DNA from 4 places in the Dermacoccus sp. 147Ba genome. Region 4 is predicted to be linked to each of the others. Evidence: riboswitches for the same ligand, from Rfam matches in the RefSeq annotation. Region 4 holds a riboswitch; each other region holds the start of a gene.

Region 1 (7,516 bases), on a different contig from region 4:
CGACTTCGTCACCGAGCTCGGTGGCCGTCAGGAGATGTCCGAGTGGCTCACCGAGCACGGTCTGCCCTACCGCGACTCGGCCGAGAAGGCCTACTCCACGGACGCCAACATCCTCGGCGCCACGCATGAGGCCAAGACCCTCGAGCACCTCGACGAGTCGATGGAGATCGTCTCGCCGATCATGGGTGTGGCCCACTGGGATCCGTCCGTCGAGATCGAGACCGAGGACGTCACCGTTCGCTTCGAACGCGGCCTGCCCGTCGCCATCAACGGCGACGACTTCGGCGGCGACGTCGTCGCGCTGTTCCAGGAAGCCAACGCCGTCGGTGGTCGTCATGGCCTCGGTATGAGCGACCAGATCGAGAACCGCATCATCGAGGCCAAGTCGCGCGGCATCTACGAAGCCCCCGGCATGGCGCTCATCTTCACGGCCTTCGAGCGACTGCTCAACGCCGTGCACAACGAGGACACCATCGCTGCGTACCACAACGACGGTCGTCGCCTCGGCCGCCTGCTCTACGAAGGCCGTTGGTTCGACCCGCAGTCGCTCATGATCCGCGAGGGTCTGCTGCGCTGGGTCGCCACCGCCGTCACCGGTGAGGTGACGCTGCGCCTGCGTCGCGGTGAGGACTACTCCATCGTCAACACCGTCGGCGAGAACTTCAGCTACCACCCGGAGAAGCTGTCGATGGAGCGCACCGAGAACGCGGCGTTCGGTCCCGTCGACCGCATCGGTCAGCTCACGATGCGCAACCTCGACATCGCCGACACCCGCGAGAAGCTCGAGTTCTACGCCGCCTCGGGCGGCCTGGGCCGCGCGCAGACCGACCTCGTCGGCCAGCTCGAGCCGGGCGGCGCGAAGCAGATCGCGTCCAACCCCAATGCGCACGCCGAGGCGATCGCCCTCGACGAAGCGGCGATGGAGTTCGGAACCGACTGACCCGCGAACGAGTCGAAGCGAACGCCGGGTCACCCGCAAGTAGGGGGTGACCCGGCGTTTGGCGCGTACACGCGAGGCGAAGCAGGACGAGACCGTAAGGTTGGCCTCGCCGCGAGAAAGGGGAGGTGTCCGCGTGCAACACCTAGGACCGTACGAACTGCTCGACGTCATCGGGCAGGGCGGCATGGGGCGTGTCTGGCGGGCCCGCGACACGCGCTACGACCGTGTCGTCGCGCTCAAGGTGATTGCCGACCAGGAGGCCGACGAGGCCGACTACCTCAAGCTCTTCCGCCGCGAGGCCGACCTCGTGGGGCGTATGAACTCACCGCACATCGTGCCGATCCACAACTACGGCGAGATCGACGACCAGGCCTACCTCGACATGCGTTACGTCGACGGGCACTCCCTCTCGGGCGTCGTGCGGCAGTTCGGGCCGGCATCGCTCGGTACGGCCATCGAGATCGTCGAGCAGGCTGCCTCGGCCCTCGACGACGCGCACGCCGCGGGCGTCGTCCACCGCGATGTGAAGCCCGCCAACCTCCTCGTCGACCGCAAGGGATTCGTCTACCTCGCCGACTTCGGCATCGCCGTCGTCGACCGGCACAAGGTGGCGGCCGGCTCGCAGATTCTCGGGTCGTGGGCCTACATGGCGCCCGAGCGCTTCACCGCATCATCCGAGGACGGGCCCGCGGTGGACGTCTACGCCCTCGGCTGCGTCCTCTACTACGCGCTCACGGGTGAACCGCCCTTCGCTGGGCGGGAACTGGAGGAGCTGCGCCAGGCCCACCGCCACGCGAAGGCCCCGTCGCTCGTCGGACGCGTCGACGGGGTGACGCCGCGCGTGGACGCCGCTATTCGGTGGGCGCTGCGCAAGGACCCTGCCGAGCGTCCGCCGTCGGCGGGCGAGTGGATCGCCGCTATCAAGAAGGAACGCCGTCGTGCTGCGGCCGGCGGCTCCGGACGCCCCGCACCGGCGCCGTCGCGACCCAGTGCCCCGCCGCGCGCGCATCAGGCGTCCCCTGCACGTGTCGCCAGCGCCAGACCGGCGCCGCGTCCCGCGCCGAGCGGCGGTGGCATGTCGACGTTCCTCGTCGCGGTCCTCGTCGTCCTGGTCCTCGTGGCGAGCGGCCTCGCCGCCGTCATCGTCAACAGCCTCTGATCGCGCGGCAAACCGGCTCGCCCGGCACTTCGGGGAGCCGGTAACCTTGCATCGGGTCGGCGCAGGTGCGCCCCCATCCCGACTTCCAAGGAGACCTCCCGTGTCCGAACAGATCACCCTGACCGTCGCCGGTGACCAGCGCGAGGTGGAGGTCGGGACGACGGGCACGGACCTGTTCGGCGACGACAAGGCCGTCCTCGTCATGCGGGTCGACGGCGACCTGTGGGATCTGCACCGCGAGGTGCCGGCCGGCGCCGTCGTCGAGCCCGTCACGGCACAGGAGCCCGAGGGCCTCGCCGTGCTGCGTCACTCTGCCGCACACGTGCTCGCCCAGGCCGTGCAGCAGGCCAACCCCGACGCCAAGCTCGGCATCGGTCCGCCCATCACCGACGGGTTCTACTACGACTTCGACGTCGCCGAGGCGTTCACCCCCGACGACCTCAAGAAGCTCGAGAAGGCGATGCTCAAGATCGTCAACGAGGGCCAGACCTTCCGTCGTCGCGTCATCACCGACGCCGAGGGCCTCGAGGAGCTCAAGGACGAGCCGTACAAGTGCGAGCTCATCGGCCTCAAGGGCAACGCGGCCGATGCCGCCGAGGGCGCCGAGGCCGAGGTCGGCGGCGGTGAACTGACGATCTACGACAACGTCCGTCGTGACGGCAGCGTCGCCTGGGGCGACCTGTGCCGCGGCCCGCATGTGCCGTCGACGAAGGTGCTCGGCAACGCCTTCAAGCTGATGCGTTCGGCTGCGGCCTACTGGCGCGGCAGCGAGAAGAACCCGCAGCTGCAGCGCGTCTACGGCACCGCGTGGCCCACGAAGGACGAGCTCAAGGCCTACCTCGAGCGCCTCGCCGAGGCCGAGAAGCGTGACCACCGCAAGCTCGGCGCGGAGATGGACCTGTTCAGCTTCCCCGAAAACATCGGCCCCGGCCTGCCCGTGTTCCACCCGAAGGGCGGCATCATCAAGCGGGAGATGGAGGACTACGTCCGCCGTCGCCACATCGAAGAGGGCTTCAGCTACGTCGGCACGCCGCACGTGTCGAAGGAAGACCTCTTCTACACCTCGGGTCACCTGCCCTACTACGCCGACGGCATGTTCCCGCCGCTGGACCTCGACGGGCAGAAGTACCGCCTCAAGGCGATGAACTGCCCGATGCACAACGAGATCTTCCGTTCGCGCGGACGCTCCTACCGTGAGCTGCCGCTGCGCTTCTTCGAGTTCGGCACGGTCTACCGCGACGAGAAGTCCGGCGTTCTCTCGGGCCTCACGCGCGTGCGCATGATCACCCAGGACGACTCCCACTCCTACGTGACGCCGGAGCAGGCGCCGGGCGAGATCAAGCACCTGCTCGACTTCATCCTCGGGCTGCTGCGTGACTTCGGGCTGAACGACTTCTACCTCGAGCTGTCGACGCGTGACGAGGCCGGCGACAAGAAGGACAAGTTCATCGGCACCGACGAGCAGTGGGAGGTCGCGACGCAGGTGCTCGCCGACGTCGCGAACGCCTCGGGCCTCGAGCTCGTGCCCGACCCGGGCGGCGCAGCCTTCTACGGCCCGAAGATCTCCGTGCAGGCACGTGACGCCATCGGCCGTACGTGGCAGATGTCGACGATCCAGTACGACTTCAACATGCCCGAGCGCTTCGGCCTCGAGTTCCAGGCTCAGGACGGCACGCGTCAGCAGCCGGTCATGATCCACTCGGCGAAGTTCGGTTCGATCGAGCGCTTCCTTGGTGTGCTCGTCGAGCATTACGCGGGGCAGTTCCCGGCGTGGCTCGCACCGGTTCAGGTGCTCGGGGTTCCGGTCGCGGAGGAGTACTACGACTACCTCGGCGAGGTGGGCGAGAAGCTGCGTCGGGCCGGCGTACGCGTCGAGATCGACACGAGCGACGACCGCTTCCCGAAGAAGATCCGCAACGCCTCGAAGTCGAAAGCGCCGTTCATCCTCATCGCCGGCGAGGAGGACCGCGACAACGGAGCCGTGAGCTTCCGTTACCGCGACGGCTCGCAGAAGAACGGCGTGCCGGTCGACGAGGCCGTGGCCGAGATCGCCGCGTACATCGCCTCGCGCAACAACACGTCGCCCACGGCGGCCGAGGCACCTGCCGAGGCCTGATCCACATACGACGAAGCCGCCGCCCCGATTTGGGGTGGCGGCTTCGTCGTAGTCTCCGCGGTGCGGGCGATCAGGCGGAGGCAGCCTTCGCGGCTGCGAAGCCCTTGTCGAGGTCGGCGATGATGTCGTTCGCGTTCTCGATGCCGACCGACAGGCGCACGAGGCCGGGCGTGACGCCGGCGCCGCGGCGGTCGTCGTCACTGCCCTGGCTGTGCGTCGTCGTCGCCGGGTGGATGGCGAGCGAGCGGACGTCACCGATGTTGGCCACGTGCGAGTGCAGCTCGAGGGCGTCGACGAACGCCTTGCCCGCGTCGATGCCGCCGGCGATCTCGAAGGAGAACACTGCACCGGAACCGGTGGGCAGGTAGCGGTCGGCCAGCTCCTTGTACGGGCTGTCGTCCTTCGAGGCGTAGAAGACCTTTTCGACCTGCGCGTGCTCGCTCAGGTAAGCGACGACCTTCTCCGCGTTCTCCACGTGACGCTCGACGCGCAGCGACAGCGTCTCGAGGCCCTGCGCGATGAGGAAGGCGTTGAACGGCGACACGGCGGAGCCGAGGTCGCGCAGCAGTTCGACGCGCGCCTTGAGAATGAATGCGAGGTTCGCGCCGAGCGCCGAACCGACGCCGAGATCGCGGGCGAAAACGAGGCCGTGGTAGCTCTCGCTCGGCTCGTTGAACTGCGGGAACTTCTCCGGCTCCTTGGCGTAGTCGAACGTTCCGGCGTCCACGAGCACGCCGGCGATCGACGTGCCGTGGCCGCCGAGGTACTTCGTCGCCGAGTGGATGACGACGTCCGCGCCGTGCTCGATCGGGCGCAGCAGGTACGGCGTCGCGACGGTGTTGTCGACGAACAGCGGCAGGCCGGCGTCGTGGGCGACAGCGGCAACACCCGCGACGTCGAGGACCTTCTGGTCGGGGTTGCTCAGCGTCTCACCGAAGAGGAGCTTGGTGTTCGGTCGGATGGCGTTCTTCCACGCGTCGAGGTCACCGATGTCCTCGACGAAGGTGGTCTCCACACCGAGACGCTTGAGCGTGTACTTGAGCAGGTTGTACGTACCGCCGTAGAGAGCGGGCGACGCGACGACGTGGTCGCCTGCCTGCGCGACGTTGAGGATGGCGAACGTCGTCGCGGCCTGGCCGGAGGCCAGCAGCAGGGCGCCGACGCCACCCTCGAGCGCCGCGATGCGCTCCTCGACGGCCTGCGACGTCGGGTTGCCGATGCGGGTGTAGATGGGGCCGAGGTCGGACAGGCCGAAGCGGTTGGCCGCCGTCTCGGCGGAGTCGAAGACGAACGAGGTCGTCTGGTAGATCGGCAGCGCGCGCGATCCGGTGTCCCCGTCCGGCACCTGGCCGGCGTGGATCTGCTTGGTCTCGAAAGCCCAGTCCTGAGCGCTCATGACAACTCCTCGAAAGGTCGCTACCCGTGCGCGAACCTCGCACGCGGGGTGCGCCGGAAGCTCTGCTTCCGCGCTTGCCCGGGCGTATCCGACGCCGGGCCAGGTCGTCACCCGGAGCACCCCGCCGCGGTGGGAGGGTTGCCGGCCAGCAAACCGGGGTTTGACGCTGGCGCTCGTGACCTGGTCCGAGGATATCCCGGGCGGTATCGAGGGGCGGGACTCGTGTCTCACATCGTGGTTTGCCGTGCGGCGCGGGGCGTTTGCCGAAGGGTCAAGCCGTGGTTGACTGGCGCCATGACGATCACCATCGCCCGGGCCAGGCGTGACGACGCCTTCGCCTGTGCAGCGCTTCGGTTGCGCTCGGACCTCGAGGAGGGGCACCTGAATCGGGCCGGTTTCGTGACCGAGTACGCGGACGACTTCCTCTCGGCCTTCGACGAGGTACCCACGTGGATCGCCACCCGTTCCGACGGCACCGTCGTCGGCATCGTGCAGTGCGCCCTCGTCCACCGGATGCCGACGCTCGCGCGCGGCGCCAAGCCGTGGTTGTACGTCGCGTTCGTCTTCGTCGTGCCCGACGAGCGTGGCGCGGGACTCGGCGAACGCATGCTCCGCACCGTCGACGCCTGGGCGGACGCGCGCGGCGTCGAGCGGATGCTGCTCAACACGCGTCCGAAGGCGCGCCCGTTGTACGAGCGTCTCGGACTCGGTGCCCCGGAGGAGCGACACATGCACCGCGACGCACCGTTCGCGGCCACGAAGGAGCAGCGATGAGCGACATCATCTGGGCCCTCGACCAGCGCGAGCGCTGCATCGCCTGCCCGTCGAAGCCGGCGGCGAACGCCGTCGTGCTCTACCTCGGTGAGGACGGCTCGCTGCCGCGCGAGAGCGTCGGATCGCTGGCCGAACGTGGCGTCATGGCCGCGGGCGTCGTGTGGGCGGGTGTGACAGCGGAACTCACCGACGACGACTGGCTCGACCTCGAGGACGCCGCAAGCGGCCTCGGCGGACTCGCGAGCGCCGTCGCCGTCGTGGGTGAAGGCGATGCCGCAGCCGTCGCACAGAAAGTGGCAGAGCGCGTGGGCGGCCTGGCCCACGCGGGCGCTGCGAGCGACGAGCGGCTCGTGGAGAAACTCGCCGAGATCGCTCCGGTCTGACCCGGCGCGCGGGTTTCCCTAGGATGGGGCGCATGGTCACGCAGAACGAGGACTTCACTCCCGAGCACGCCGAGTCCGAGCACGACTTCGCGGGGGAGCCCGACGGGTTCGGCCGACTGTGGACGCCTCACCGCATGGCCTACATCGAGGCCGACCGCCCCTCGAGGGACGCCGGCGACGGCTGTCCGTTCTGCGCGGCGCCGGGCAAGGACGACGCCGAGGGCCTCATCGTGCACCGCGGTGAGCACTGCTTCGTCGTGATGAACCTCTTCCCGTACAACCCGGGCCACCTGCTCGTGTGCCCCTACCGTCACGTGCCGCACTACATCGACCTCACGGACGCGGAGACCGAGGAGTTCACGAAGCTGACGAAGCAGGGCATTCGCGCGCTCAAGGCGGCGTCGAACCCGGCCGGATTCAACCTCGGCATGAACCAGGGCGATGTCGCGGGCGCCGGCGTGGCTGCGCACCTGCATCAGCACATCGTGCCCCGCTGGGGTGGCGACATGAACTTCATGCCGATCGTCGGCCAGACGAAGGCTCTCCCGGTGCTTCTCGAGGACAGCCGTCAGCGCATCGCGGCGTCCTGGCCAACCGACTGACGGCCTCGACCTCGCGGGGCGTGCGGCTCGTGAACGCGGGGTGAGATGTGACTCGTCCGGCGCGGCGCGCACCTCGGCTCGACGTATCGAACCGCTACAGTTGAGTCACCATGCTGAACAAGTACGCGCGCGCCTTCTTCTCCGCG
Region 2 (7,516 bases), on a different contig from region 4:
GGGCTACTGCACTCAGTTCGCGACGGCCATGGTCATGGGAGCGCGGCAGATGGGGCTGCCCGCGCGTGTGGCCATCGGCTTCCTGCCCGGCACGGAGCGCAGCGGCACGTACGAGGTGCGAGCTGCGGACGCCCACGCCTGGGCGGAGGTCTACTTCCCCGGTATGGGGTGGACGCGCTTCGACCCGACGCCCGGCCTGCGTTCGGGTGCGCCGCCGCCCTACGCGCCGGACACCCCCACCGGCGACTCGTCGGCGTCCTCGTCCTCTAGTGCGCCCACGAGCTCGACGAGCACGTCCTCGTCCACCTCGAGCGTGCGCCCGTCGAGCGAGACGAGCACCTCGTCGAGCACGACCCAGCCGGCCGAGCCCGACTCGGACTCCTTCCCTTGGGCCCGCCTGCTCGCGGTGCTGGGGGGTCTTGCCCTGGTCGCGCTGCTCGCGTCGGTCCTGCCCCTGGCGGGTCGACGTAAGCGGCAGGAGGTCACCCGTACGGCATCGACGGATCGCGAACGTGACGAGGGAGCGTGGCACGCCATGCTCTGGTCGCTGCGCGATCTCGGTTACACGACGCCGGAGGGCTTGTCGCCACGAGCCACCGCAGAGGCGTTCACCCGGGACAACCCGGAGTCGGGCACCACGGTGCGTGAGGCCCTCGAGCGAGCGTGTTCAGGTATGGAAGCCTCGCGCTACGCGCCGACGACGGGCCGGTCCCAGGCGTCAGCGTGTGACCGGGTGGTCCGGGCTGCACGGGACGAAGCATCGTGGGGTGCGCGGGTGAAGGCCCTCCTCGTCCCTGCCTCGGGTCGCGCCTACCTCACGGCACTCGGCCGCCGGAACCGCACCTGACGCCACACGAGATGACCCCGGCTCTCCCCTGACGGGTGGAGCCGGGTTCGTCCGTTCTCGCGCCGATCCTCCGTCCGACGCCACGCGGGCGAACGCTGGTGCTGGGTTTGGCCGAAGATGCGACCGATATCCCTGCCACCTTCAGCCAAACCCACCATCCTTCGGCGTGAAGGGTTCCGACGACGTGCACACGCCGAAGGGCGCATCCCCCATGGGATGCGCCCTTCGGCGGTGAACGCCGCTACTCAGTCGAGGTAGTCGCGCAGAACCTGCGAGCGCGACGGGTGACGCAGCTTGCTCATCGTCTTGCTCTCGATCTGACGGATACGCTCGCGCGTCACGCCGTAGACCTTGCCGATCTCGTCGAGCGTCTTCGGCTGACCGTCGGTGAGACCGAAGCGCATCGAGACGACGCCCGCTTCGCGCTCGCTCAGCGTGTCGAGCACCGAGTGCAGCTGCTCCTGCAGCAGCGTGAAGCTCACGGCGTCGGCCGGGACGACGGCCTCGGAGTCCTCGATGAGGTCACCGAACTCGCTGTCGCCGTCCTCGCCGAGCGGGGTGTGCAGGGAGATCGGCTCGCGACCGTACTTCTGGACCTCCACGACCTTCTCGGGGGTCATGTCGAGTTCCTTGGCCAGCTCGTCCGGGGTGGGCTCGCGGCCCAGGTCCTGGAGCATCTGGCGCTGGACGCGGGCCAGCTTGTTGATGACCTCGACCATGTGCACCGGGATGCGGATGGTGCGCGCCTGGTCGGCCATGGCGCGGGTGATGGCCTGACGAATCCACCACGTCGCGTAGGTCGAGAACTTGTAGCCCTTGGTGTAGTCGAACTTCTCGACCGCACGGATGAGGCCCAGGTTGCCTTCCTGGATGAGGTCGAGGAAGAGCATTCCGCGACCGGTGTAGCGCTTGGCGAGCGACACGACGAGACGCAGGTTGGCCTCGAGGAGGTGGTTCTTGGCGTTCTTGCCGTCCGAGGCGATCCACCACAGCTCACGCTTGAGCTTCATGTCGATCTTGTCGCCGGAGTCGAGCTTCTGCTCCGCGAACAGGCCGGCCTCGATGCGCTTGGCGAGCTCGACCTCCTGCTCGGCGTTGAGCAGCGCGACCTTACCGATCTGCTTGAGGTAGTCCTTGACCGGGTCTGCCGTGGCGCCTGCCGTGACGACCTGCTGAGCAGGAGCGTCGTCCTCGTCGCCCTGACGCAGGACGAAGCCGCCCTTCTCGTCCTCCGGCTCGGAGGTGTCGCCGGCCTTGCTGTCGGAGGCCTGCTCGGGCGTCTCGACATCGTCACCGGTTTCGGCCGCGATGTCGACCGGCTCGACCTCGTCGACCTCGGGCTCGTCGGCGGCCTTAGTCGCCTTCTTTGCAGCAGCCTTCTTCGCCGTTGCGGTCTTAGCCGTCGCGGTCTTGGCCGTGGCCGTCTTGGCGGCAGCCTTCTTAGCCGTGGTCTTCTTCGCGGCAGCCTTCTTGGCCGTCGTCTTCTTGGCGGGAGCCTCGTTGGCGGTCTCGTCCGCCTCGCTCGACTCCTCGACAGCCGCAACCTTCGCGGTCGCGGTCTTCGCCGTCGCCTTCTTGGCGGTGGTCTTCTTGGCCGCAGTGGTCTTGGCCGCAGCGGACTTCGCGGTGGCCTTCTTGGCCGTCGTCTTCTTCGCGGCCGTCTTACGACGTCCGGCTGTGGTGGCCACGGCCTGCTCGGCGTGGGCCTGGTCGAGGACGACCTCGATGTTCTCGGCGGCCAGCGCCTTCAACACGGACTTCTGCTTGGCGGACGACACCTGTGCCTCTTCGATCGCGTCCTTCAATGCGACGCTGTCCACCGAGCCCGTCTCACGACCCGATTCGAACAGAGCTGCCAGAGCCGGGTGGTCGACATCCGCGGGAAGTGCGGGGGGCTGCGTGGTCTTCGACACTGTCGTCACCAACTACCTTCCGAAAGTAATGCGTCGCCGTCGTCGGCCGCAGGGCAGCGACGATCGAAGCGACACCGGAACGAGGAGTGCGATCACGAAACCCCGCGCTTGGCGCTCCGGGTGGTGACCGCTTCTTCACCCATTATAAAACTCGACGGACGAAACCGCAGAATCACGGGGTTCAACGAGCTTCGATTGACGTTCATTCCCTGCCCCGGATCGGCCGCCATCTCAGCAACTGAAGGCCGTTCGGGAGCCTCAGGGCTTGACGGCGAGCACGGGGCACGGGGCGTCGAGCAACAAGCGCTGAGCACTCGTGCCCAGGATCAACTTGCCGACAGGGGTGCGCCTGCGCAGCCCGATGACGAGCAGGGCGGGCTGCACTCGGGAAATCTCCTCGAGGATGGATTCCACGGCGTCGGCGCCGTCCTGCACATCGACGACCTGTGCGCCGGTGTACTCCTCGGCCGCCTTGCGGGCCGCGGTGCGAGCCTCGTCCGAGGGCACCGTGCACACCACGATGAGCGGGCGACCCAGATCCTTCGACTGGCGAGCTGCCTCGGCGAGGGCGGCTTCGCCCTCGGGGCCGGGCGCGAAACTGACGATGACGGACATGGCGACCTCACTCGCGAAATTCGGAATCTGCCGTCACGCTACCCGAGGCCCCTGCGGTGGGCCACTCATGCGACGCCGCGCACGAGCCGCGGTGTTCCGCGCAACGGTCGCTGGACGAGTTCATGCACGAGCGACGCGATCTGGTCGGCCTCGATGAGGAATCCGTCGTGGCCGTAGGGCGAGTGGATCATGCGCAGTCGTCCGCGACCGTAGGCGCGCACCATCCGCGTCGATGCGCTCACGGGAAAGAGTCGATCGGAGTCGACTGCGGCCACGAGGAGTTCTCCTTCGTACGCCTCCAGCACCGCGTCGAGCCCGCCGCGTCCTCGCCCGATGTCGTGGGTCGCCATGGCCTGCGTCAGGCGCACGTAGGCCAGCGGGTCGAAGCGTCGCGCGAGTTTGGCCCCGTGGTGGTCGAGGTAGCCCTCGACGCTGAAGCGACCGCCCTCGAGCGGGTCCTCACCTGGCTGGGGCTCGGCGCCGAACCGTGCCTCGAACTCGCTTGCGCTGCGATACGAGGCGTGAGCGATCTGGCGGGCCAAGGCGAGGCCGTTCGTGGGAAACGTGCCGTGACGCAGGTAGTCGCCGTCGCGGAATTCCGGGTCGGACGTGATGGCGACGACCTGGGTGTGACCCCAGGCAATCTGGTCCGCGGTCGCGCAGCCACTGCTCGCCACGACCAATGCCCGCTCGACGCGGTCCGGGAACCCCGCGACCCACTCGGCCGTGCGCATCCCCCCGAAGGAGCCTCCGATGACGGCGTGCAGACGTCGCACACCGAGCGCTTCGAGGCACGCCGCCTCGGCGCGGACCTGGTCTCGGACGGTCACCTGCGGGAAACGTCCGCCCCAGGGCTCGCCGTCCGGAGCGAGCGAGATGGGGCCGGTACTGCCACGGCATCCACCGAGAACGTTGATGGCGACGACGAAGTACTCGTCGGTGTCCAGTGCTGCGCCGGGGCCGATGATTCCTGGCCACCAACCCGGGGTGGGCTGCCCGTCGCCAGTATCGCCGACGACGTGCGAATCACCCGTGAGCGCGTGCTCGACGAGGACGACGTTCGACGCGTCGTCGTTCAACTCGCCCCAGCACTCGTAGGTCATGACGACATCCGGCAGCGTGCGGCCACTTTCGAGAACGACGTCTCCCAGAGCGACGGCTCGTGCCTGCGCGTTGAACCCACTCGGCGCCTGCACAGGACGCGTAGCGGCCGGTGCGACGTGCGCTGAATGAGAGCTCGCCATGTGTCCTCCTCGAAGGACTCGCCGAAGCGACTGGCGAGTCCGCGCTTGCCGCAGCGTTCACGGCCCTGTCGTCACCCGGGGCACCCCACCGCGGTGGAGGGTTGCCGCTCAGTCAGCCGGGGCTTGTGTGACTGAGACTCTTGACGCTTTGAGACTAGGGCGAGTGCAGCGAATGCGCCAGGAAGGCCCCTGCTGATGTCCACGATGTGAAGCGCCGGCCCGGTGGCTGCCCGCACTCTCTCGCCTCGTCGCCACGACGTCAGCGACGGCGCCGCGCCGCACGATTCGGCCTCGCCGGCCGCAGGAAGTCCTCGTACGCCATGCCGGAGGAGGTCATCCTCACGACGAGGTCGACGAGAGGTAGGCGCGCGCCCCGTTCCTGGGCCTCGGCGGCGGCGAGCACAGCGCTGGGCCGCTCCCCTTCCCGCCAGCGCGCGAGTGCCACGAGACACAGCCAATGGGCTCGCGCCGGCTCGGGCACGGCGACGAGGATCTCCAACAGGCGCTGCGAACTCACCGGCTCGGACCAGCACTGCCGCGTGGTACGGGCTCCCGCGGCCAGTTCGGGCACGACGCTCCACACCATCTCGTCGCGCAGGAGTGGATCGGGCATGGCGTCGACGACGAGTGCCAGAGCCTCACGCTCGCGAGTGCTGTGGGGGTGCCCGGAGCCTGAGGCCACCTCACGCCAGGCCGCGCGCACCCGGCCGGTCTCGCCCGGTAGCCCGACGAGCAGGTCGGCGACGGCCCGTTGGGCCAGTGGCGAAACCGCGTGGAGGGCGGCCACGGCTTCGTCACGCGATGACGCCGGTTCGAGGCGTCCCTCGAGGGCCGATGCGAGGGAGGGCACATCGGCGGCAGTCGGCACTGGGGCCAGTGCACCGTCACAACAGCCTTTGGTGCACGTCGTTGCCCACCAGACGTCAGGGGCCACGACGAGGGCGTGCTCCACCTCGACGGCCGGTGCGAGAGCCCGCGTGACCAGGTCGAGATCGACGCCGGGACTGCACTGGTAGGCCGTGACGACGACGCCACTCGTGCCGAGACGATTCGACGCCTCGACGACGCGATCGCGCACGTGGTGAACGTGCTCCGGGGTGACGACGGCTTCGTCGAAGCGGGCAGCCCCCGAAACTCGCCCGCCGTCCATGAACGTGACGACGAGGGACGCCGTCGGAGCGAAGCCGAACTCGTACGGCATGAGGGCGAGCAGCGGGCCCATGCCCGAGAGATGAAGTGTGGTCATGGCTTCACGAAGCCATGACCACACTTCTCACGACCAGTGCGAGGCGCTGGCGCCTGTGGACAAGGGCGTCCTCAGCGCACGCGCTCCCCCGCCAGCGTCACACCTGTGCGCTTCTCCCAGTCGAGGAAGTCGTCGGTGACGTGCACGAGCGAGCTCGCCAGCCACGTGAGGACGGCGGCGTCGTCCGCAAGACCCACGACTCCCAGGAGCGCCTCGGGCAGCAGATCGACCGGCGAGGCGACGTAGGCCGCAGCAGCCGTGAGCAGCGCGAGCTGCGCGGTGCTCACGCCCCGGTACGAACCGGAGCGCACAGCGCGAGCCAGGCGCGGAAGTGCGCTGAGGCGGGTCGTGAGCGAGGGACCTCCGGCGGCGGACGCCGCCGTCACTGCAGCAGCGAGGGATTTCAGGCCGGCGAGTCGGGTGACGCGGCGACCGAGCGAGGTGGGACGTGCCATCGAAGTGCCTCCGGTTGACGAGCGTTCAGGTGAACAAAGCGACAACGCCGACGCCACGCGGTGCATTCCGCGGGCGCGGGCGTCGTCACGATCGGCGGAGCGTCAGGCCGTGGGCGGCACGGCCGCGATGAAGTCCTTGCGCGCCGCGTCGGCGATCTTGCGCAGGAGCATGACGTCGAGCCCCGCACCGATGAAGCCACCCGCAACCGGGATGACGCGCGGGATGCGCGAGAGGAACTTGCGCCCGACCTGCGTGCCCAGGCGGAACGCGACGGACTTGTTGACGACCGCGAGCGCCGCCGGGGGCAGACGACGGGTCGCAACATTCGTCGCGACACCGCCGCTGAACGCACCCATGCCCTTGAGAACCTGCGTGGCATCGGCGCCAATGAGGTCGAGCAGGATGGCCGAACGGACCGACTCGTCGCGCAGGTTGTGGCCGTACAGGTGCGCGATGGAGGCCACCATGCGCGTGGCAACGGTGTAGAAGCCGACGATGTTGGCGGGCAGGGCCACGGGCATCGTGATGAAGCCACCGAGGTTGGTGACGAACCCGTTCGCACCCGCGAGCTTCGTGTGTGAACGCACGATGGCGTCGACCGCGGCTTCGCGTGAACCGTTCTTCTTCAACGCCTCGTCGGCCACCTTCGCCGCGGAGTCGAAGGTGGCGACGCCGTCGATGCCGGTGGAGATGAGGTGCTGGGCCAGGGAGTTGGCGGCGCGATCGAAGGTGCCGTTCGAGCCCTGAGCCGGCTCAATTTGCTTGTCGTCTTTGTCTTTACCGAATCCGAACATGGGCTGATCCTTGCAGCGCACCGATGACTGGGCAACCGGTACCGCGAACGCGGGCCTCGTCAGTCGGCCTGGGGGCGATTCGGCGAACCGTCGGAGTCGTCCGAGTCGTCGGCGTGGTGGGCGGCGCCACGTTCGCCGCCGGGCGTGTCCTCGTTCTCGTCTCTGCCCGAACGCAGGAACTGCTCGAGTTCCTCGCCGATCTCGTCGGCGCTGGGCAGTTCGTTCATCTCGGCCGCGAGCAACGACCGGCGCCGGCGGCCCTCGGTGAACGTGTCGTACTGCTGCTCGAGGCCGGAGACCACCTCGGTGACCTCGTCGTTCTCCCCGACCTGCTTGGCGATGTCGGCCCGGTGCAACCCGGCGATGGCGGCCAGCTCCTGCGCCGGAATCGCGAGACCGGT
Region 3 (7,516 bases), on a different contig from region 4:
GGCGGTGCGCCCCGAGGACGCCGGTGACGACCAAGCTGACGGCACGCCGGTCTGAGGCGAGACGGGCCACGCCCCGCGAAGCAGACAGAACGACGGCGCCGCACCTATCGGGTGCGGCGCCGTCGTCGTTGCCTGTGTTCTCCGTCAGCGGCCGTTCTGCGTCAGTTCCCAGGCGTCCTCGGAGCCGTCGCCGCCGTCGTGACCGTCGTAGTACTGCTCGCCCGGTTCGTCGAGATCGCCCTGCGCCTGGGCGACGAGGTCGACCGGACCGCCGTCGGCGCCGCTGGCCACGGCATCGTCCGGAACGTCCTCGCCCTTGAGCAGCGCGAGCGTCATGGGGAGGTCGTCGGGCTTGACGAGCACGTCGCGGGCCTTGGAGCCCTCCGAGGGGCCGACGATCGCACGCGACTCGAGCAGGTCCATGAGGCGACCGGCCTTGGCGAAGCCGACGCGCAGCTTGCGCTGCAGCATCGAGGTCGAACCGAACTGCGTCGTGATGACGAGCTCGGCCGCCTGCAGCAACACGTCGAGGTCGTCACCGATGTCCTCGTCGTTCTCCTTCTTGGGCGCCGTCTGCTGAACGTCCTCGCGGTAGTTGGGCGCGAGCTGAGCCTTGACGTGCGCGACGACGCCGTGGATCTCCGACTCGTTGACCCACGCGCCCTGCACACGCATCGGCTTGCTCGCGCCCATCGGCAGGAAGAGCGCGTCACCCTGACCGAGGAGCTTCTCGGCGCCGGGCTGGTCGAGCACGACGCGGCTGTCGGCGAGCGACGACGTCGCGAACGCCAGACGCGACGGCACGTTGGCCTTGATGATGCCGGTGACGACATCGACCGACGGGCGCTGCGTCGCGAGGATGAGGTGGATACCGGCGGCACGCGCGAGCTGCGTGATGCGCTGGATCGAGGCCTCGACGTCACGCGGCGCGACGAGCATGAGGTCCGCCAACTCGTCGACGACGACGAGGAGGTACGGGTACGGCGCGAGCTTGCGCTTGCTGTCCGGCGGGAGGGTCACCTTGCCCGCACGCACGGCCTTGTTGAACTCGTCGATGTGCTTGTATCCGAACGCGGCGAGGTCGTCGTAGCGCGCGTCCATCTCGCGCACGACCCAGTCGAGAGCCTCGGCGGCCTTCTTCGGGTTCGTGATGATCGGCGTGATGAGGTGCGGGATGCCCTCGTACGCCGTCAGCTCGACGCGCTTGGGGTCGACGAGCACCATGCGCACCTCTTCGGGCGTGGCCCGCATGAGGAGTGAGGTGATCATCGAGTTGACGAAGCTCGACTTACCGGCACCGGTGGCACCGGCGACGAGCATGTGCGGCATCTTCGCGAGGTTGGCCACGACGTAGCCACCCTCGACGTCCTTACCGACACCCATGACCATCGGGTGGTGATTGTTGCGGGCCGCCTGGCTGCGCAGCACGTCACCGAGGCTGACAAGTTCCTTGTCGGCGTTCGGGATCTCGATACCGATGGCCTTCTTGCCCGGGATGGGCGACAGGATGCGCACGTCGGCGCTGGCCACGGCGTAGGCGATGTTCTTGCTCAGACCCGTGACGCGGTCGACCTTGACGCCGGGGCCGAGCTCGACCTCGTAACGCGTGACCGTCGGGCCGCGGGTGAAACCGGAGACGACGGCGTCGATGCCGAACTGGTCGAGCACCTCGGTGAGCGCGTCGACGACGCGGTCGTTCGCGGCCGAACGCTCCTTGGGCGGCGTGCCCTCCTCGAGGAGGGTCGACTCGGGCAGCGTGTACGTGATGTCGCCGGCGAGGGCGAGCTGCTCGACGCGCTGTGGGAGCTGCTCCGTCGGCTGAGCCTCGACCTGACGTTGAGGCACCTCGGCGGCCGGGCGCTGCGCCGTCTCCTGGCGGGCTGCGGCGGCCTTGGGCGATTCGCCCGGACGCTGCTTGGAGCCACCGGCCGTCTCGACGGCGGCGGTGTCGGCCTCGTCCGTGGTGGCCGGGCGTGACGTGGTCGCACGCGAGCCGCGGGCCCGAGCCAGAGCTGCCGCGCCGGCCGACGTGGCGCGCTCGCCCTCGTCGGCGGAGCCGTCCGCCGGGTCGCCGCCTTCGATCGTGTCGATGTCGTAGATCTGCTGCTCGCCGCGCTGACGACCGAGGGGCTTGCGCGAGCCACGCCCGCGACCGCGCGGACCGCGGCCGACGACCTCTGCTGCCTGCTCGTACGGCTCGTCGCCGTGGTGCACGTCGGCGGCGCGGCGGGGTGCTCCGCCGCGCGCACGGTTGCCGATGTCGGCGCCGTGCAGGTCGTCGGCGACGGCGTCGCGCTGGGCGTAGTCGCGCTCCTCGGTCGGAGCGTGACCACCGAAGATCGTGGCCTCAACCTCACGCAGACGCTGAGGGATGCGGTTGACCGGCGTGCGCGTCAGCACGAGGAAACCGAAGAACGACACGAGGCCGAGGATGACGCCGGCGCCCCAGAGCGTCAGGCCTGCGGCCAGCGGGCCACCGGAGATGACGCCGAGCACTCCGCCGGCGTCACGCACGGCGTCGACGTCACCCGCGGCCGGGCGTCCGCCGACGAGGTGAGCGATACCGGTGGAGCCGAGGGCGAGGATGCCGAGACCGATCGACATGCGGTGGGTGGGCTGGTGGCCGCGCGGGTGGCGGAACATGTGTAGACCCATGCCGATGAACACGACAGGCAGGACGTAGGCGATGACGCCGAACGTTCCCGCGGCGACGGCGTGGACGATGTCACCGAACATGCCGGGCAGGTTCCACCACTCGCGCGCCGCGACAACGATGCCGAGGGCGAGGAGGAAGAAGCCGATGCCGTCGCGACGGTGCTCCGGCTCGAGTTCGGCAGCGCTGGCGCCGACACGACGCACGGTGCCGCCGGCGACGTGGGAAACCCCCATCCAGGCGCCACGAGCAGCACGGCTGGAGGCCGACGGGCCCTGCTGAGCCGAGCTCGAACCGCGCCCCTTGCCGGGCGCGCTCTTGGAGGGCGCCTGCTTGCGGGGCGCGTTCTTCGCCGGGGTGGTGCGGGCGCGCGAGGAGGTGGTGCTCCGACTGTTCGGGGCACTCTTCTTCGCTACGAGAACGCTGTCGTTCGGGGGTGTTTTCCGTGTCGCCACCCGGCCAGATTACGGGAGAAGGGGCGCAGTTCTTCGGCCCCACGCCGGGGACCGCACGACGATCTGTCGGCCCCGAGGGGCGGCGTGAACAGCGAGTCGCATCTCACCATCCGGGCGACCTCGGGCACATTCGTGGACGGTACGAGGAGTCGCATGTCAAGGTGTTGCTCGGTCACGAGTTCCAGCGCACAGCCCCGGCTTGCTGGACGGCAACCCTCCACCGCGGTGGGGTGCTCCGGGTGACGACCTGGCTGCGTGCGACCGCACGCAGCAAGCGCGGGTTCGCGACGCTTCTCGTCGGGCGGACCCCTGACGAAGGAGTCTCCTCATGAGTTCTGTCCTTTCGACGCTCGCTGCGACCCGTCAGCCGAAGTCGTTGCCCGCTTCCCTTTCTGCTGTTCGGACGAGCGCCCGCGCCACCCCTGCAACCGTCTCTGACGGTGTCGGTGTGCCGACCTTGCACCACACGGTCGTCGAGTTCGCGAACCTCGATCACGGTGCCACCGCTCCTGCCCTCGTGGGCGTTGCCGAGGCTGCGGAGCGCATCCTGCGCACCTACGGCTCGGTTCATCGCGGGGCGGGGTACGCCTCGCGTCTGACGACCGGCTGGTTCGAGGAGGCGCGTTCGGAGGTGGCGCACTTCGTCGGTCTCGGCGAGGACAGCCACGTCGTCTTCACACGCAACACCACGGATGCGCTGGCTCTGCTCGCCCACGTCCTGCCCGACAACGCTCAGGTCTTCGTCTTCGAATCCGTGCACCACGCGGCGCTCCTCCCCTGGCCCGCCGAGCGCACGACGCGACTGTCGGTGCCGTCCTCCCCCGAGGCTGCGATCGCCACCGTCGACGCCGCGCTCTCCCGCTTCCGCGCGACATCGGATGCTCCCGCGCTCGTCGTCATCACGGGTGCGTGCAACGTGACCGGGGAGATCTGGCCGATCGGTGAACTGGCCGCCGTCGCGCGCTCCCACGGGGCACGGTCGGTCGTCGATGCGGCGCAGCTGGCTCCGCACCGCGTCATCGACGTCGCCGCGTGGGGCGTCGACTACGTCGCGTTCTCGGGTCACAAGATGTATGCCCCGTACGGCGCCGGCGTTCTCGCGGGTCGCGCCGACTGGCTGGATGCGGCCGATCCGTACCTCCCGGCCGGCGGTGCGAGCAAGCGGGTGACAACGGACGACGTCGAGTGGTCCGAAGGCCCGGCACGGCACGAGGGCGGCACGCCGAACGCCGTCGGCGCGATCGCTCTCGCGGCGGCCGCGGCGAAGCTGCGCGCTCACAGTCACGCGATCGAGAACCACGAGCACCGTGTTCACGGCATCATCCGGGACGGGTTGAGCGCGCTGCCGGGTGTGAAGATTCTTCACGTGCTCGGCTCCGACGACGAGCCTGTCGACGGTGTCGGCGTCACGACGTTCACGGTCGACGGGTACGACCCGACGCTCGTGGCTCAGGTGCTCGCGGACGAGCACGGCATTGCGGTGCGCGACGGCCGCTTCTGTGCGCATCTGCTGTGTGACGAGCGGCTCGGCAAGGGCGCGACGGCGGTGCGCGCCTCCATCGGCCTCGCGACGACGGTGGAGCATGCGCACCGTCTCGTCGCGGCGGTGCGTGCGCTCGTGGAGCGCGGCCCGGCGTTCGACTACGTGCACACGCCGGGCATCGGCTGGGCACCGGTGGGTGACGAGCGGGATCTGAGCGAGCCCCGCCCCTGGTGACGGACGGCTCGGGCCGCCGGTTCTGGGGACCGGCGGCCCGAGTCATTCGCAATGGCCTTGCCCGGAGGATGCCCGGAAGGAGTGCCGAGAAGGGCACCAACACGCCCGGTTGCCCGGGCCCGCGTCCGACCGTCAAGTGACTACCCAGACGCCACCATGGCTTGGCGGGCGGAAATCGCGCCGACCACGGGCTGGTGACAGCCATACGAAAGCCGCCCACCCCGAGAAGTGGACGGCCGCGTGCCGCACCGAGACAGGCCCGCCAGGGCCTGGCCGGACGACGCGCCGAACAATGCAGCGGTGTGGTTTCACGCGCAGGGAAGGCCGAGCTTGCGAGGCCCATCCCTGCGCGTGAAACCACACCGCGACCGATTGTTCTGAACGCTCCGCCGGCGCGAAGCGCCGGCTACGCGTTCAGAACAATCGGAATGATCATCGGCCGACGGCGCAGCTTGCCACCGACGAACCCGCCGACGGTGCGGCGGATGACCTGCTGGAGCTGGTGGGTGTCGGTGATGCCCTTGCCGCGGGCGTCGGCGAGGGCCTGCTCGATCTTGGGGCGGATGCGTTCGAAGACCTCGTCGCCTTCGGCGAATCCGCGGGTGCGGATGTCGGGGCCGGCGACGATCTCTCCGGTGGAGGCGTTGCGGACGACGGTGATGGTGATGAAGCCTTCGTCGCGCAGGACGCGGCGGTCCTTGAGCATGTCTTCGTCGGTGGTGCCGACAAGGGAGCCGTCGACGTAGACGTAACCGACGGGCACGGCGCCGGTGATGGCGGCCTTGCCGTCGACGAGGTCGACGACGACGCCATTCTCGGCGAGGAGCACCTGCTCGGCGGGCACTCCGGTGGCTGCGGCGAGCTTGCCGTTGGCCACGAGGTGGCGCCATTCGCCGTGGATCGGCATGACGTTCTTCGGCTTGACGATGTTGTAGCAGTAGAGCAACTCGCCGGCGGAGGCGTGACCGGAGACGTGCACCATGGCGTTGCCCTTGTGCACGACGTTGGCGCCGAGGCGCATGAGGCCGTTGATGAGGCCGTAGACGGCGTTCTCGTTGCCGGGGATGAGCGAGCTGGCCATGAGGATGGTGTCGCCGGGGCCGACGTCGATGCGGTGGTCGCGGTTGGCCATGCGGGCGAGGGCGGCCATGGGCTCACCCTGGGAGCCGGTGCAGATGAGAACGACCTTGTCGTCCTCGAGCTGGTCGAGCTTCTTGACGTCGACGAGCACGTTGTCGGGCACCTTGAGGTAGCCGAGGTCGGCGGCGATCGTCATGTTGCGCACCATGGAGCGGCCGACCATGGCGACCTTGCGGCCGTACAGTTCGGCGGCGTCGAGCACCTGCTGGACGCGGTGCACGTGCGAGGAGAAGCAGGCCACGATGATGCGGCGCTCGGCGCGCTCGAAGACGCGCTCGATGGCGGGCGTGATGTCCTTCTCCGGCGTGGTGAAGCCGGGCACCTCGGCGTTCGTCGAGTCCGTGAGGAACAGGTCGACGCCCTCCTCACCAAGGCGGGCGAAGGCGCGCAGGTCGGTGATGCGCCCGTCGAGCGGCAGCTGGTCCATCTTGAAGTCGCCGGTGCCGAGGATCGTTCCGCCGCCGGTGCGCACGAAGACGGCCAGGGCGTCGGGGATGGAGTGGTTGACGGCGACGAACTCGCAGTCGAACGGGCCGATCTGCTCGCGCTGACCTTCCTTGACCGCCATCGTGTACGGGCGGATGCGGTGCTCCTTGAGCTTCGCCTCGATGAGCGCGAGGGTCAGCGTCGAGCCGATGAGCGGGATGTCGCTCTTCATGCGCAGCAGGTACGGCACGGCGCCGATGTGGTCCTCGTGGCCGTGCGTGAGCACGATGGCCTCGATGTCGTCGAGGCGATCCTTGATGTACTCGAAGTCCGGGAGGATGAGGTCGACGCCGGGGTGGTCCTCGGGGAAGAGCACGCCGCAGTCGATGATGAGCAGTCGACCCTCGTACTCGACGACGGTCATGTTGCGCCCGACCTCGCCGAGGCCTCCGAGGGCGACGACGCGGACGCCGTTCTTGGCCAGGGCGGGCGGTGCGCTCAGTTCGAGTGCGGTGTCGTTCACGAAAGTCCCGATTCGCTCAGGCCTTCGCGCAGGCGCGCACGCATGTCGTCCGTGGCGGGCAGCAGCGGAAGGCGGATGAAGTCACTGTCGATGACACCCTTGTCGGCCATGGCGGCCTTGGCCATGATGGCGCCCTGCGAGGTGTTCATCAGGGCGTCGATGGCCGGGATGAGCCGGGTGTGCAGCTCACGGGCGCGGGTCAGGTCGCCGGCGTCCACGGCGTCGATCATGGCGCGGAACTCGTTACCGGCGACGTGTCCGACGACGGAGACGAGACCGACGGCGCCGAGGCTGAGCCAGATGAGGTTGGAGACGTCGTCACCGGAGTACCAGAGCAGGTCGGTCTCGTTCATGAGCTTGGTCGCCTCGAAGAAGTCGCCCTTGGCGTCCTTCACGGCGAGCATCTGGTCAATCTTGGCCAGTTCACGGATCGTGTCGCTCGCGAGCGGCGTGCCCGTGCGGCCCGGAATGTCGTACGCCATCGCGGGCAGATCGGTGGCACCGACAACGGCTTTGAAGTGTTCGACGATGCCGACCTGCGTCGGCTTGTTGTAGTACGGAGTCACGACGAGCACGGCGTCGGCGCCGACGGCCGCGAGCGC
Region 4 (7,516 bases):
AAGGAGGCAGGCAACGTATTTGCCGCCGGTGGTAGAACGACTGCGGCCGTACTGGTGGTGGTAAAGGACCCTGCCAAGTCGGGCTCCGCGACGATCCACTACACCGACATCGGCGACTACCTCACCCGCGAGCAGAAGCTTGCCAGAGTCGCCAAAGCAGTCGATGTCAAGGGACTCGGAGCCGTGACCATCGCCCCGAACGCGCATGGCGACTGGCTCAACCAGCGCCGCGACGACTTTGAGGCGTTCCTGCCCCTTGCGGCGGACCAGGGTCCGCGAGGAATCTTTCAGGTCGGAAGGCCAGGTGTTCAGAGCAACCGGGACGCTTGGGTCTATAACGCGGGCAGAAAGCGCATTGCGCTTGCCATGCGCCGTGCCGTCCAGACGTATGAAGAAGCCCTCGCTGGCGAGCGGTCCTACGACCCGGCCAGAATCAAGTGGTCCTCTTCTCTTGAATCGCGTTTGGCCCGCGGACAACGCATCGGATTCGACCCCGGCCGCCTAGGGCACGCGATGTACCGCCCCTTCGAAAAGGCCAATCTGGTGATCGACCCCGACTGGTTACACCGTCCAGGAATCCTCCCAGTTTCCTTCCCAGTTCCCAATGTTGACAATTTGGGAATCGTGACGATGGGCCCGCGGGACGTTGCTCTTCCCGCAGTCCAGATGCTCGATTGCGTCCCCGACACAGCGTTGTTCGGTTATGCGACCCAGTTCGTGCCCCGGTACCGCTACGAGAAGGTCGATGCTGACGAAGGCATGCTGTCGCTCGGCACCTCAGCCGCACACGACGTCGTCGACGGATACCGCCGCATCGACAACATCACCGATGAGGCGCTGACGAGGTTCCAGGCGGCGTACGGAACCTCGATCACGAAGGACGACATCTTCTTCTACGTCTACGGGCTGCTGCACTCGCCCGACTACCGCGAGACGTACGCGGCGGACTTGAAGAAGGTGCTGCCGCGTATCCCGCTCGTCGAAGAAGCGCAGCCGTTCATCGACGCAGGGCGCAAGCTCTCGGAGCTGCACCTCGGATACGAGACCGTGGAGCCGTATCCACTCCCGGGCCTCGGCGCGCAGCCTGCCGGCGGTCAGGACCCGTACGCGTTCTACGCCGTCGGCGACAAGAAGATGCGCTTCGGGAAGCCGTCGCCCGAACAGAAGGCCGCGGGTGAGCGCCACGACCGCGCGACGATCCACTACAACTCGCGTATCACCCTCGCGGGCATCCCGCAGGAGGCGTACCGCTACATGCTGGGCTCACGTTCGGCGATCGAGTGGATCATTGATCGCTACTACATCAAGACGGACAAGGCCTCGGGCATCGTCAACGACCCGAACGACTGGTCGAAGGAAGTCGGCGACCCGCGGTACATCATCGACCTCCTAGCCCGCATCGTCACAGTGAGCCTCGGAACGATGAAAATTGTCGACTCCCTCCCTTTCTTGAAGGTTAAGTCGCAGCCATGAAAGTGACCGGCAAGATCCAGGATGAGAGTGTCAGTTGCGCTCTGGCAGGTGAAAAGTTTGACGGGCACTCCTGCACTCGAACAGCTCGGGGCTTTAGGGGTGTCATTGCGGATGGAACCGTGTGATGGGCCAGGCCTGGAAGGTCTCCGGCCCTCGCCTTTGGCTAGAGATGCCGGGCGAGAAGGAGGCACACCTCGCGGATAGGGGCTGTGAGCCAGGCAAGGTTCGTTGCGGTGTGGCCATTGTGAGCGCGGTTGCCGCGCTTTCACGGATGTCGCGGTGCAGGGAGTGCTTGCGCTTGGCTGGCCATGGAAGGCCATCGAAAGCGAAGCGAGCGGTTCTGCCCGGCCGCGGGTACGGAGTGCCAAAGGCGGCCGTTCGGATCGTTGGCGGGGGTGCGCCAGGATCGAAGCGTTGAAGTGGGAGTCGTCGCCGGTAGGGGCCCCTCGTCGGAGCTCCCTAGTGAGCGACGATCGGAAGGCGATCGACTGCGGGTGTCCAGGTTGCCCGCGACAACAGCACGACCTTCCGTTAGATCCCGCGATGCGGACACTCACCAACCAATAACTGTTCGTTCTGCGAAGCCTGCGCTTAAGTTATGAGTGGGTCACGAGTTCCGGCGACAAGTCTCGGCTGGCCGGACGGCAACCCTCCACTGCGGTGGGGTGCCCCGAGTAACGACCTGGCGCAACGCCGCCCGGCGTCTGCGCAAGCGCATCGAACCAAAGAGGCTGTCATGACACTTCTCGCCACCCACGCTCCCGCCACGACGCCCGGCCTGCGCATCGAGCGCCTCGGCCCGGCCCTGGGCGCCGTCATCCACGGCATCGACCTGGCGTCCATCGACGAGATCGCGGCCTTCGACATCCGCCGCGCCCTGCTCGCCCACAAGGTGCTCTTTTTCCGCGATCAGCACGGCTTCGACGACGACGCCCAGGTGCGCCTCGGCAACCTCCTCGGCGACCTGACGCCCGGCCACCCTGTCGCCGGCAACCACGAGCGCAGCGAGATCTACAACATCGATTCGAGCGACCCCGAGTTCTCCTTCTCCGATGTCTGGCACACCGACGTCACGTTCATGAAGCGGCCGCCGGCCATCAGCATCCTCCGCGCCGTGACGCTCCCGCCCTACGGCGGCGACACGTCCTGGGCCGACAGCCAGGCCGCCTACGACTCCCTCTCCGCACCCTTCAAGGCGCTCGCCGACCAGCTGCTCGCCGTCCACGACGGCAACCGCGAGTGGGGCGCCTTCCTCAAGAAGAACGGCGGCCACGAGTGGGAGGGCGAGATCGTCACCGAACTGCCCGCCGTCGAGCACCCCGTCGTCCGCGTCCACCCCGAGACCGGCCGCCGCGGCCTCTTCGTCAACCCCGGCTTCACGTCCCACGTCAGCGACGTCTCCGAAGCCGAATCGCGTGCCATCCTCGACGCCCTCTACGCCCACCTCACGCAGCCCGAGCACACGATCCGTCACCGCTGGGCGCCCGGCGACGTCGGCCTCTGGGACAACCGCGCCACCTCCCACTACGCCAACCGCGACTACACGAACACCCGCGTCATGCACCGCGTCACCGTGCGCGGCGACGAGCCCCGCGGCGTCGACGGCCTGCGCGCTCAGTAAGCGCAACGAAAACTGATCGACGCTCCACCGTCGGGGGTGATGAGATGACCGACATGATCGAACTCATCGCCCCCGACGCCGCGCGCTACGACGACTGGTCGGCCATGCTGCGCGAGTTTCGCGACGCCACCACCGACTCGCGCGGCGACCACTGGGTGTGCGCGGGCGGCATGGACGGCTCGGGCTTCTTCGCGGGCACCGACGTCGACATCACCTCCGACGGCTTTGCCGCCTACGTCGAAGACTGCGCCCGCCAGGGCAACACGATGTGGCCGCCGCACACCGGCCTCGTCCACTGCTCCTACTTCTGGATCGTCGACGACGGCGCCCTCGTCGGTCACCTCGCCCTGCGTCACGCGCTCAACGAGTTCCTCTACGAACTCGGCGGCCACATCGGCTACTCCGTGCGGCCGGCCGCTCGCGGACGCGGCATCGCGAAGGAGGCTCTGAAGCTCGGGCTCGCCGAAGCCGCCGCGCTCGACATCGCCCCCGTGCTCGTCTGCTGCGCGCAGACGAACGGCGCCTCGCGCGCCGTCATCGAGGCCTGCGGCGGGCAGCTCGAGGACGTTCGTGAAGACAGCCGTCGCTACTGGTTCGGCGACGGGCCGCGCCCCACCGGCCCCACTGCGTGACGCTCGTCCAAATTCGTGATGAAGGTGTGACCTCCACTCGCGGTGTCAAAACCCTGTGACCTACCCGACACGGCATAACGTGTCCCTGCTCACACTCACACGAAAAGGGAGGTCTTCGTGCCCGCGTCGAGCACCAAAACCCCCGAGCGCGACGGGAACACGCCCCCGGTCGCGGTCGACCTACCCCGCCAGATCACGGGACGTCAGAAGATCGTCATCGCCGTCGCGGCCGTCATCGCCGCCATCGGTTGGACGATGGTTGCGTTCGTCCGCGGCGAGCACGTCAACTCGATCTGGTTCGTCATGGCTGCCGTCGGCAGCTACGTCATCGGCTACATGCTGTACAGCCGCCTCATCCAGTACAAGGTCATCCGTCCGCGCGACGATCTCGCCACCCCGGCCGAGCAGTTCGAGAACGGCCAGGATTTCCTGCCCACCGACCGGCGCGTGCTGTTCGGTCACCACTTCGCCGCCATCGCCGGCGCCGGCCCGCTCGTCGGCCCCGTGCTCGCCGCGCAGATGGGTTACCTGCCGGGCACGCTTTGGATCATCTTCGGTGTGATCTTCGCGGGCGCCGTGCAGGACTACATGGTGCTCGCCATCTCCACGCGCCGCGGCGGTCGCAGCCTCGGCCAGATGGCCCGTGACACGCTCGGCCCGGTCGGCGGTTGGGCGGCCATGTTCGCCGTCATGACGATCATGATCATCCTGATCGCCGTGCTCGGCCTCGTCGTCGTCAACGCGCTCGCCGAGTCGCCCTGGGGTGTCTTCTCGCTCGCGATGACGATCCCGATCGCTCTCTTCATGGGGTGCTACCTGCGCTTCGTGCGCCCGGGTGCCGTCTCCGAGGTCTCGGGCATCGGCGTCGTCCTGCTGCTCCTCGCCATCGTCGCCGGTGGCTGGGTTGCCGGCACCGACTGGGGCAAGGACATGTTCACGCTGTCGCCGACGGCGCTCGCGTGGGCCATCATCATCTACGGTTTCGCCGCCGCCGTCCTTCCGGTGTGGCTGCTGCTCGCTCCGCGTGACTACCTGTCGACCTTCATGAAGGTCGGCACGATCGTGCTGCTCGCGCTCGGCATCGTCATCGCCCGACCGGCCATCGACATCCCAGCCATCACCTCGTTCGGCAAGGAGGGCAACGGCCCGGTCTTCGCCGGTTCGCTGTTCCCGTTCCTGTTCATCACGATCGCCTGTGGTGCGCTCTCCGGCTTCCACGCTCTCATATCCTCGGGCACGACGCCGAAGCTGCTGCAGAAGGAGAGCCAGGCTCGCCTCATCGGCTACGGCTCGATGCTCGTGGAGTCGTTCGTCGCGATCATGGCGCTCATCGCGGCCGCCATCATCGACCACCACCTGTACTTCGTCATGAACTCGCCCGCCGGCGTCACCGGCGGTACGCCCGAGAAGGCTGCCGCGTGGGTGAACTCGCTCGGCCTCGGCGGCGACCCGACGTCGGCCACCGAGATCGCGCAGGCCGCGAAGGACGTCGGCGAGGAGTCGGTCGTCTCCCGCACGGGTGGCGCACCGACGTTCGCCTTCGGTATGTCGAACGTGTTCTCGCAGGTCATCCCCGGCGCTTCGATGAAGCAGTTCTGGTACCACTTCGCGATCATGTTCGAGGCGCTGTTCATCCTGACGACGGTCGACGCCGGTACCCGCGTCGCGCGCTTCATGCTCTCCGACACGCTCAGCAACGTCCCGGGCCTCAAGCGCTTCCGTGAGACGTCCTGGAAGGTCGGCGCCTGGATCACGACGTTCCTCGTCGTCGCTGGCTGGGGCTCCATCCTCCTCATGGGTGTCACCGACCCGCTGGGCGGCATCAACACGCTGTTCCCGCTGTTCGGTATCGCCAACCAGCTGCTCGCCGCGGTGGCGCTGACGGTCGTGGTCGTCGTCGTCGTCAAGAGCGGCCACGTGAAGTGGGCCTGGATTCCGGGCGTTCCGCTCGCGTGGGACGTCATCGTCACGATGACGGCCAGCTACCAGAAGATCTTCTCCTCCGACCCGAAGCTCGGCTACTGGGCGCAGCACAAGGCGTTCGTCGACGCCAAGGAGAAGGGCCTGACGAGCTTCAAGACGGCCAAGACGCCGGAGGCGATCGACGCGGTCATCCGCAACACGTTCATCCAGCAGTCGCTGTCGATCCTGTTCGCGGGTCTCGTTCTCATCGTCGTCATCGCCGGTGTCATCGCCGCGATCAAGGCGGTTCGTGCGGGCGAAGCCGACGACGGCGTCACCGACGAGAAGGTGCCTTCGAAGATCTTCGCCCCGGCCGGTTTCTCGGCCACGGACGACGAGAAGGCCGTGCTCGCACAGTGGCGGGAGGCCGGGCTCGACCCCGAGGGCGCTCCCGCAGGCGGGCGGGTCCATGCCTGAGCAGGCGACGGGTGAGTGCCGTCCGGCGAAGGAGCCGGGCGGCATTCGCCGCGCCTGGGACGGATTCCGTTGGTACTGGGCCTCGGTCATGGGCGACAACCACTACGAGCGCTACCTCGCGCATCACGAACGCACCCACCCGGGCCAGACGCCGCTGACGAAGAGCGAGTACTGGCGGATGCGCACCGACGCCCAGGACCGCAACCCGCGCAGCAGGTGCTGCTGAGCGTGTGAGCCCGCGGGCTGGCTCCATGAATTGGTGACGGTTGGGGTAGATGGTGACGGCTGAACGTCACCATCTACCCCAGCCGTCACCAAGTGTGGGGCGCCGAGGCATGAGAGGGATTCAGGTGTGAGACAGATGCTGGGCAAGGAGCGGAGCCCGTACCCGCGACTCGTCGGAACGGCGCTCACGTGGGGGATCTTCACCGTGTTGTGCGCGTGGGGTCTGTTCGGCGGGTGGGCGGAGTTCGGACCGTGGGGGCGCGCCGCCCTGGCCGCACTGACGTGCGCGTTCGCCGTGCCGTGCGCCGGCTCGCTCGTCGCCTTCTTGCCGCAGGGTGACCGGTGCCGAGCAACGGCGGTCGACGGGCGGATCGTGGCCATCGAGTCCTGGTGTCTGCGCGTCGAGGGGTGTGATCTGAGACGTCCGTCGGACGACGTGTTCGACACCGACCATGCGCCGGTGTTCGCCCCGACTATGCGTGCCGACGAACGGGAGCTGGAGCGGTGGATCGTCGACGGAGAAGGCACCGTGGTGCGTCACCGCCGGGTCATGGCGATGCTCTACAACCTCGGCAAGGACGCTCCGCGGATGCTCGGACCCTGGGCAGACCTCCAACCGCCCGTTCGTGGTGGCGCCTACCTCATCCACCCCGGCGACGTGGTGCGCGAGCGCGACTGACGAGGCTCACCGCGCGCGATGCCGCGGTGTGGTCGACCGGCGTCAGGACGACGGCCGGTGGGCGTGTCCATGCCTGATCGCACGACGACGGCCGGTGGGCGTGTCCATGCCTGATCGCACGACGACGGAGTGCCGCCTGGAGCAGGAACAGCCAGACGGCCTCCGCCGTGCGTTCGGTGCGGTGCGCTGGTACTGGGCGTCCGTCATGGGCGACAACCACTACGAGCGCTACCTCGCGCATCACGAGCGCACTCACCCCGGTGAGGCTCCGATGACGAAGAAGGAGTACTGGCGCGAACGCACGGACGCGCAGGACACCAACCCGCGCAGCCGCTGCTGCTGAACGTCGCACAACGCCGGGCCCCGCAGAACCTCTGAGGTTCTGCGGGGCCGCGGCGTTTCCGCCTCGTTCAGATCACGCGCCAGGCCGGTCAATGAACGAGGTGACACGCGTCAGAGGGAATCTGCGGTGTGGAGCTGAACCCGAACTGCGGGGCCGGGGTCACG

What was found. A riboswitch is a leader RNA that binds a small molecule or an ion and turns the genes downstream of it on or off. The one in region 4 is predicted to bind S-adenosylmethionine.
Region 1: it holds a riboswitch for S-adenosylmethionine, as region 4 does, so the genes downstream of both, EVU97_RS04060 (bifunctional o-acetylhomoserine/o-acetylserine sulfhydrylase) here and EVU97_RS12180 (TauD/TfdA family dioxygenase) in region 4, are expected to answer to the same signal.
Region 2: it holds a riboswitch for S-adenosylmethionine, as region 4 does, so the genes downstream of both, EVU97_RS01805 (homoserine O-acetyltransferase) here and EVU97_RS12180 (TauD/TfdA family dioxygenase) in region 4, are expected to answer to the same signal.
Region 3: it holds a riboswitch for S-adenosylmethionine, as region 4 does, so the genes downstream of both, EVU97_RS01580 (aminotransferase class V-fold PLP-dependent enzyme) here and EVU97_RS12180 (TauD/TfdA family dioxygenase) in region 4, are expected to answer to the same signal.

The regions. Positions count from the first base shown of each region.
Region 1 is NZ_SEHL01000002.1:372,300-379,815, reverse strand. It holds gene argG (argininosuccinate synthase) at 1-940, shown strand, start outside; gene EVU97_RS04070 (serine/threonine-protein kinase) at 1,074-2,099, shown strand; gene thrS (threonine--tRNA ligase) at 2,200-4,215, shown strand; gene EVU97_RS04060 (bifunctional o-acetylhomoserine/o-acetylserine sulfhydrylase) at 4,286-5,611, opposite strand; SAM riboswitch class IV at 5,677-5,792, opposite strand; gene EVU97_RS04055 (GNAT family N-acetyltransferase) at 5,906-6,385, shown strand; gene EVU97_RS04050 (hypothetical protein) at 6,382-6,768, shown strand; gene EVU97_RS04045 (HIT domain-containing protein) at 6,801-7,370, shown strand; gene pgsA (phosphatidylinositol phosphate synthase) at 7,481-7,516, shown strand, end outside.
Region 2 is NZ_SEHL01000001.1:396,979-404,494, reverse strand. It holds gene EVU97_RS01820 (DUF3488 and transglutaminase-like domain-containing protein) at 1-847, shown strand, start outside; gene EVU97_RS01815 (RNA polymerase sigma factor) at 1,093-2,760, opposite strand; gene EVU97_RS01810 (universal stress protein) at 3,019-3,375, opposite strand; gene EVU97_RS01805 (homoserine O-acetyltransferase) at 3,441-4,619, opposite strand; SAM riboswitch class IV at 4,656-4,765, opposite strand; gene EVU97_RS01800 (DUF4192 family protein) at 4,879-5,865, opposite strand; gene EVU97_RS01795 (YkvA family protein) at 5,937-6,320, opposite strand; gene EVU97_RS01790 (EcsC family protein) at 6,423-7,115, opposite strand; gene EVU97_RS01785 (PAC2 family protein) at 7,175-7,516, opposite strand, start outside.
Region 3 is NZ_SEHL01000001.1:332,916-340,431, reverse strand. It holds gene EVU97_RS01590 (MauE/DoxX family redox-associated membrane protein) at 1-55, shown strand, start outside; gene EVU97_RS01585 (DNA translocase FtsK) at 145-2,889, opposite strand; SAM riboswitch class IV at 3,279-3,391, shown strand; gene EVU97_RS01580 (aminotransferase class V-fold PLP-dependent enzyme) at 3,437-4,825, shown strand; gene EVU97_RS01575 (ribonuclease J) at 5,232-6,914, opposite strand; gene dapA (4-hydroxy-tetrahydrodipicolinate synthase) at 6,911-7,516, opposite strand, start outside.
Region 4 is NZ_SEHL01000009.1:85,030-92,545, forward strand. It holds gene EVU97_RS12175 (type ISP restriction/modification enzyme) at 1-1,473, shown strand, start outside; SAM riboswitch class IV at 2,079-2,194, shown strand; gene EVU97_RS12180 (TauD/TfdA family dioxygenase) at 2,210-3,094, shown strand; gene EVU97_RS12185 (GNAT family N-acetyltransferase) at 3,139-3,726, shown strand; gene EVU97_RS12190 (carbon starvation CstA family protein) at 3,844-6,105, shown strand; gene EVU97_RS12195 (YbdD/YjiX family protein) at 6,098-6,331, shown strand; gene EVU97_RS12200 (hypothetical protein) at 6,458-7,009, shown strand; gene EVU97_RS12205 (YbdD/YjiX family protein) at 7,116-7,352, shown strand.